Linked DNA regions of Celeribacter indicus. The protein of the gene in region 1 interacts with the protein of each later gene in a pairwise test. Links are inferred from orthologs where the notes say so. Each region holds a gene or a part of one and is shown in the gene's direction. Other genes may lie near its edges. The genes, in order: ndk and P73_RS07755.

The links.
Region 2: the proteins of ndk (region 1) and P73_RS07755 interact in binary tests that used the Escherichia coli proteins (3 or more experiments, as listed by UniProt). The link is inferred for Celeribacter indicus from one-to-one orthologs.

What each region holds. Positions count from the first base shown.
Region 1 is NZ_CP004393.1:2,647,514-2,650,556, reverse strand. Bases 314-3,043 are described here. They hold ndk (nucleoside-diphosphate kinase), read left to right. Parts: upstream 314-1,332; coding sequence 1,333-1,755; downstream 1,756-3,043. Other genes in these bases: kdsA (3-deoxy-8-phosphooctulonate synthase), read right to left, coding at 2,428-3,043; P73_RS13365 (hypothetical protein), read right to left, coding at 2,083-2,292; P73_RS25030 (YqaE/Pmp3 family membrane protein), read right to left, coding at 1,828-2,004; P73_RS13380 (hypothetical protein), read right to left, coding at 701-1,147; P73_RS13385 (ABC-F family ATP-binding cassette domain-containing protein), read right to left, coding at 314-659. Also shown: more of P73_RS13385, read right to left, coding at 1-313. UniProt on the Escherichia coli protein: Major role in the synthesis of nucleoside triphosphates other than ATP. The ATP gamma phosphate is transferred to the NDP beta phosphate via a ping-pong mechanism, using a phosphorylated active-site intermediate.
Region 2 is NZ_CP004393.1:1,530,539-1,533,850, forward strand. The notes cover bases 287-3,285. They hold P73_RS07755 (5-formyltetrahydrofolate cyclo-ligase), read left to right. Parts: upstream 287-1,499; coding sequence 1,500-2,072; downstream 2,073-3,285. Other genes in these bases: mgtE (magnesium transporter), read left to right, coding at 287-1,503; P73_RS07760 (TIGR00282 family metallophosphoesterase), read left to right, coding at 2,146-2,958; P73_RS07765 (SLC13 family permease), read left to right, coding at 3,089-3,285. Also shown: more of mgtE, read left to right, coding at 112-286; more of P73_RS07765, read left to right, coding at 3,286-3,312. UniProt on the Escherichia coli protein: Involved in the removal of 5-formyltetrahydrofolate.

The sequences.
Region 1 (3,043 bases):
TTCTTGCTCTCCAGGTGCAGGATCGAGCCGACGGCGCGGTTCAGCAGCGCGCGATCGTGGGAGATCAGCAGCACGGTATGCGGATAGCGCGCCAGATATGTCTCGAGCCAGAGCGCGCCCTCGAGGTCGAGATAGTTCGTCGGCTCGTCGAGCAGCAGGAAATCGGGCTGGGAGAACAGCACCCCCGCGAGGGCCACGCGCATCCGCCAGCCGCCGGAAAAGGCGGAGCAGGGCATGGCGATCTCGTCTTCGGTGAACCCGAGGCCCCGGAGAATCGCGGAGGCGCGGCCTTCCGCGCTCCAGGCGTCGATATCGGCGAGCCGGGTCTGGATCTCCGCGATGCGATGGGGATCTGTGGCGGTCTCTGCCTCCGCCATCAGCGCGGCGCGCTCGGTGTCCGCGGCGAGCACCGTGTCGAGCAGCGAGACCTCGTTGCCCGGCACCTCCTGCGCGACGCCGCCGATGCGGGCGCGCGACGGCACCTCGATCGCACCGCCCTCGAGCGTGAGCTCACTGCGGATGATGCGGAACAGCGTGGTCTTGCCCGCGCCGTTGCGGCCCACGATCCCGACCTTGTGGCCGGTGGGAATGGTGACGGAGGCACCCTCGATCAGGGTGCGGCCTTCGACGGAATAGGTGATGTCGCGGATCTTCAGCATGTCGTCCGCATATCAGCGCGCGGCAGGGCGGTCCAGTGGGGTCAGAAGGAGGGCAGCACGCCCTCGATATCGGAATTGTAGCGCCACCAGACCGGGATGATGCCCTCCTCGCGCTTGTGCGAGACGATGTTGATATAGAAATAGTCGGTGCCGCCCGCAGGCCAGAAGGCGAGCACTTCCTCGACCCAGGATCCCGAGAGTTCGCGGTGATAGAGAATGTCGCTGCGGTCGAGCGAGGGTCCATAGATCGTGTCGAGCTTCTCGGCGAGGCTCGTCACCTCCGCCTCGCTGTAGGCACGGGTGCCCGACAGCGCCCGGATCAGGCCGGGATAGTCCCCCGCCGTCGCCAGATCGGTGAGCGTGCGGATCATCGCGCGCCGGTCGTCATAGAGCGGATAGCCGTCGAGACGGTCCTGCGCCGCCATCGGGGCGGCAAGCGCAAGCGCCGCGAGCAGGGCGGCGGCGAGGACGGCGGCGGGACGGCGCATGGCGGATCTCCTTTTGCGCGGGCAGGGATGCGCGGCACAGGATTTGTCGCGCCCGCCGGCCCTCCCTGTCAAGCCGCGCTCAATCACCGCTTTCCAAACCGCGCCCCCCATGTTATCCGGCGCGCGATCACGGGGCGCGGGACTGGCCGGGCCCTTCCGACGACTTTCAGCCGCAAGAGGTTTCCATGGCGATCCAACGCACCTTCTCCATCATCAAGCCCGACGCCACCAAGCGCAACCTGACGGGCGCCATCACCGCGAAGCTCGAGGAAGCGGGCCTGCGCGTCATCGCCTCCAAGCGCATCCGGATGACGCTCGAGCAGGCGCAGACCTTCTACGGTGTGCACAAGGATCGTCCCTTCTTCGGCGAGCTGTGCGAATTCATGACGTCCGAGCCGGTGGTCGTGCAGGTGCTCGAAGGCGAGAACGCCATCGCGAAGAACCGTGAAGTCATGGGCGCGACCAACCCGGCCGATGCCGCCCCCGGCACGATCCGCGCCGAATATGCGCTCTCCGTAGGTGAAAACTCCGTCCACGGTTCCGACGCGCCGGAAACGGCCGCCGAGGAGATCGCCTATTTCTTCTCCGGTCTCGAACTCGTCGGCTGAGCCGGCCGGAATTCCCGGAAACGGAAAAGGCCGCCCCGCGGGGCGGCCTTTCTCATGTGTTCCGGGCCGGGATCAGATCCGGCGGGTGTCGGGCGTGCGGGCAATGATCCACACCGCGTGGACGATGCCGGGGATGTAGCCCAGAAGGGTGAGCAGCACGTTGATCCAGAAATGCTTGCCCAGTCCCACCTGGAAGAACACGCCGAGCGGCGGGAGGATGATCGCGAGGATGATGCGGACGAGGTCCATGGGGCTCTCCTTTCCTTGTGTTGACATGTCAACGGAAAGGACCGGACCAAGGTTCCCGGCGGCTGCCGGACCCGCGGATCAGATCAGCGCCCAGTCGTGGAAGCGGTAGGTTCGGGGTTTCTTCGTGGGAAGGGGGATCGGGATCGTGCCGGTCGTCTCCGACCGGCCCGCGCCGGTGTCGGAGGGGGCGCCGGATGTTTGCGAAGAGTCCTGTGAGTAGGACTCGTCTTCCTCGCGGGCCTCGGGTTCCTGCGGGGTCTGACGGGTCTGCGGTGCTGCGCTTGCCATGTGGTGCCTCATGTGTTGCGGGCTTCTCAAGGAGCCCGTTTCAGACTCCCATTATGCCACGCCAACGCGGAAAACGAGTCGGAGTTGCGACATTTCACGGGAAATTGTGGCAATTTTGCCCGGTAGTGCCGCAACTCAGCCCGGTTTCACGATTTCGTCGAGCGCATGAAGCCGGTCGAGCAGCGGGCCGAGATCCTCGATCCTGAGCATGTTCGGCCCGTCCGAGGGCGCGTTGTCGGGATCCTCGTGCGTCTCGATGAAGAGGCAGGCGACGCCCACCGCGACGGCGGCGCGCGCGAGCACCGGCACCATGGTGCGGTCGCCGCCGGTCGAGCTGCCTTGCCCGCCCGGCTGCTGCACCGAATGGGTGGCGTCGAACACCACCGGATACCCCGTTTGGGCCATACGCGGCAGCCCGCGGAAATCGCTCACCAGCGTGTTGTAGCCGAAGGAGGTGCCGCGATCGCACAGGAGGATCTTTTCGTTGCCGGTGGAAGCCAGCTTGGCCGCGACATTGTCCATGTCCCAGGGCGCGAGGAACTGCCCTTTCTTGACGTTGACCGTCCGGCCCGTCTCGCCGGCCGCGAGCAGGAGGTCGGTCTGGCGGCAGAGGAAGGCGGGGATCTGGAGCACGTCCACCGCCTCGGCGGCCGTCGCACAATGATGCGTCTCATGCACGTCGGTGAGCACCGGACAGCCGAATTCCTCGCGGATCTTCGACAGGATTGTGAGGCCCTTCTCCGCGCCCAGT
Region 2 (3,312 bases), 1.1 Mb from region 1 along the record:
GCCCTGCCGGGGGACACTATGTGCCCCCGCGGCCAAGGTAAATCAATCTTGCCCCTGTTTCTCCCCCCAAAGCTGCCTTAAAGTCGCGGGGACGAGCAAGACAGGCGGATCATGGTCGAAGAGCAGCACGAACTTCCCGAGGACGAAGAGCGAGACGAGGACACCTATTCGATCAGCTCCAGGGCGCTGAGCTCGATCCTCTATGCCGTCGACACCGGGGATCGCGAGAAGCTCATAGAGCTGATGGAGCCGCTGCACGCGGCCGACATCGCCGACCTCCTCGAACAGGTGAACGCCTATGACCGGCGCCGCCTCATCTTGCTCTACGGCGCGGAATTCGACGGGGAGATCCTGTCGGAACTCGACGAGGGCATCCGCGACGAGGTGATCCACGTCCTGCGGCCGGAGGTGCTGGCCGAGGCGGTGCGCGAACTCGATTCCGACGACGTCGTCGACCTGGTCGAGGATCTCGACGAGGACGCGCAGGCGGCGATCCTCGCGACGCTCGAGGCCTCCGAGCGCGTCGCGGTCGAGAAGTCGCTCTCCTATCCCGAATATTCCGCCGGGCGCCTGATGCAGCGCGAGGTCGTCATGGGGCCGGAGCACTGGACCGTCGGGCAGGCGATCGACTTCATGCGCAGCGCCGAGGAGCTGCCGCAGGATTTTTACCACATGGTTCTGATCGACCCGAAGATGCACCCGGTCGGCCATGTCACCCTCGGCAAGATCCTCGGCGCGCCGCGCAGCCAGCCGCTGAGCGAGTTGCTCGAGCCGGGTTTCCGCACCTTCCGCGTGGACGAGAGCGAGACCGACGTCGCCTATGCGTTCAACCAGTATCACATGATCTCCGCCCCGGTGGTGGACGAGGACGACCGTGTCGTCGGCGTGATCACCATCGACGACGCGATGAACGTGCTCGACGAGGAACACGAGGAGGACATCATGCGCCTCGCGGGCGTCGGCGAGGGCTCGCTGTCGGACCGGGTCCGGGATACGGTGAAACAGCGCCTGCCGTGGCTCGCCGCCAATCTCGTGACCGCGATCATCGCCTCGCTCGTGATCGCGCTCTTCGAGGACGAGATCGCGACCATCGTCGCCCTCGCCGTGCTGATGCCCATCGTCGCCTCGATGGGCGGCAATGCCGGGACACAGTCGCTCACCGTCGCCGTGCGCGCGATCGCGACGCGCGACCTCACCGGCGCGAACGTCTGGCGGGTGATCCGGCGGGAGATCCTCGTGGGCCTCGCGAACGGGCTGTTCTTTGCGGTGGTGATGGGGCTCGTGAGCTTCTTCTGGTTCGGGTCGGCGGAACTGGGGCTGGTGATCGCGACGGCGATGGTGATCAACCTCGTCGTCGCGGGCCTCGCGGGGATCGGCGTGCCGGTCGCGCTCGAACGGCTCGGCGTCGACCCCGCGCTCGCCTCCGGCACCTTCGTGACGACCGTGACCGATGTCGTGGGCTTCTTCGCCTTCCTCGGGCTGGCGGGGATGGTGCTGCTATGAGCGATCTCACGGCACGCAAGGCCGCGCTGCGCGCCGAGGCGCGGCAGCTTCGCCAGGCGGCCCACGACGCCGCGCGGGAGAGCGACGCGGCCGGACAGGCCTGCCGCCTCCTCACCGGCTTCCTGAGCGGGCGCGCGGGCCAGGCGATCGCGGGCTACATGCCGATCGGCACCGAGCTCGACCCGCGCCCCGCGATGGCCGAACTCGCGCGCCTCGGTCCGGTCGCCGTGCCGGTGGTGGAGGCGCCTGCCGCGCCCCTGCGCTTCGACCTCTGGACGCCGGAGACGGAGATGGTGGCCGGGGCCTTCGGCGCTGCCGTGCCCGCGCGCTCCGAGCCGGTCGAGCCCGATGTGCTCATCGTGCCGCTGCTGGCCTTCGACCGCGCCGGGCATCGCCTCGGCTATGGCGGCGGGTTCTACGACCGCACGCTCGCGCGGCTGCGCGAGGGGCGCGACGTCTTCGCCGTGGGCCTTGCCTTTGCCGGGCAGGAACTGTCGGGGCTCGGGCTCGAACCCACCGACGCGCCGCTCGACGCGGTGGTGACCGAACGCGAGGTGCTCACCTTCTGAGCCGCGTCTTTTCGACCGGGACGGACGCCCGCACGCTTGCCAAGAGGGCGCGGCGCGCCTAAGCCTCTCAGTTATGAAAATTCTCTTTCTCGGTGACATCGTCGGCAGCGCGGGGCGCAAGGCCGTCATGGAGCGCGTGCCGGCGCTGCGCGCGGAATGGGGCCTCGACTTCGTCGTGGTCAACGGGGAAAACGCCACCAACGGGATGGGCCTGTCGGGCGACCATGCCAAGGCGCTTCTGGAGGCGGAGATCGACTGCCTCACGCTCGGGGACCATGCCTTCGACCAGAAGGACATGATGCAGTTCTGCGAGCGCGAGACGCGCATCGTCCGTCCGATCAATTTCGCCAAGGCGGCGCCCGGACGGGGCCTGCGCGTCTTCGAGGACCGGCGCGGGCGGCGCATCCTCGTCGCGCAGGTGCTGGGCCAGGTCTTCATGAAGCGGCCCTTCGACGATCCCTTCTCCGCGATGGACCAGGTCTTCATGACCCACAAGCTCGGCGGTGCGGTGCAGGCGGTTCTCGTCGACATGCATTGCGAGGCGACCTCGGAGAAGATGGCGATGGGCCATTTCTGCGACGGGCGCGCCTCCGTCGTCGTCGGCACGCATACCCATGTCTGCACCGCGGATGCGCAGATCCTGCCCGGCGGCACGGCCTATCTGACCGATGCCGGCATGTGCGGCGACTACGATTCGGTGATCGGCATGGACAAGGCCGAGCCCCTGCGCCGCTTCGTGACGGGCATGGCGAAGGGACGATACGAGCCCGCGAAGGGCGAGGCCACGCTTTCAGGCCTCTATGTCGAGACCGACGACCGCTCCGGGCGCGCGCGGGAGATCCGTCCGGTCCGGGTCGGCGGGCGGCTGTCGCAAAGCACGCCCTGAGGCGGATTTTGCCACGATTCCCCGCGCTTTGGCCAAGGGGCCGGGCCGTCGCCGGGGACGTTTTGCCGCTTGTGAAGCGCCGGGGAACGGGGCCATATTGCGCGGAACGGCACGTAAAGCGCGAGGGCTTATGGACCTTTTCAATTTCCCCCCGATGACCGAGGCGATCATCGCGCTCCTGGTGGTCGGGGTCATGTTCGTGCTGTTCGTGCGCGAGAGCTTTCCGACCGAGGTCGTCGCCATCGCGGGGGCGGCGCTGATGCTCGTCCTCGGGATCCTGCCCTATGACGCCGCGCGCGAGGTGCTCTCCAACTCCGCGCCCTGGACGATCGGCGCGCTGTTCATCGTCATGGG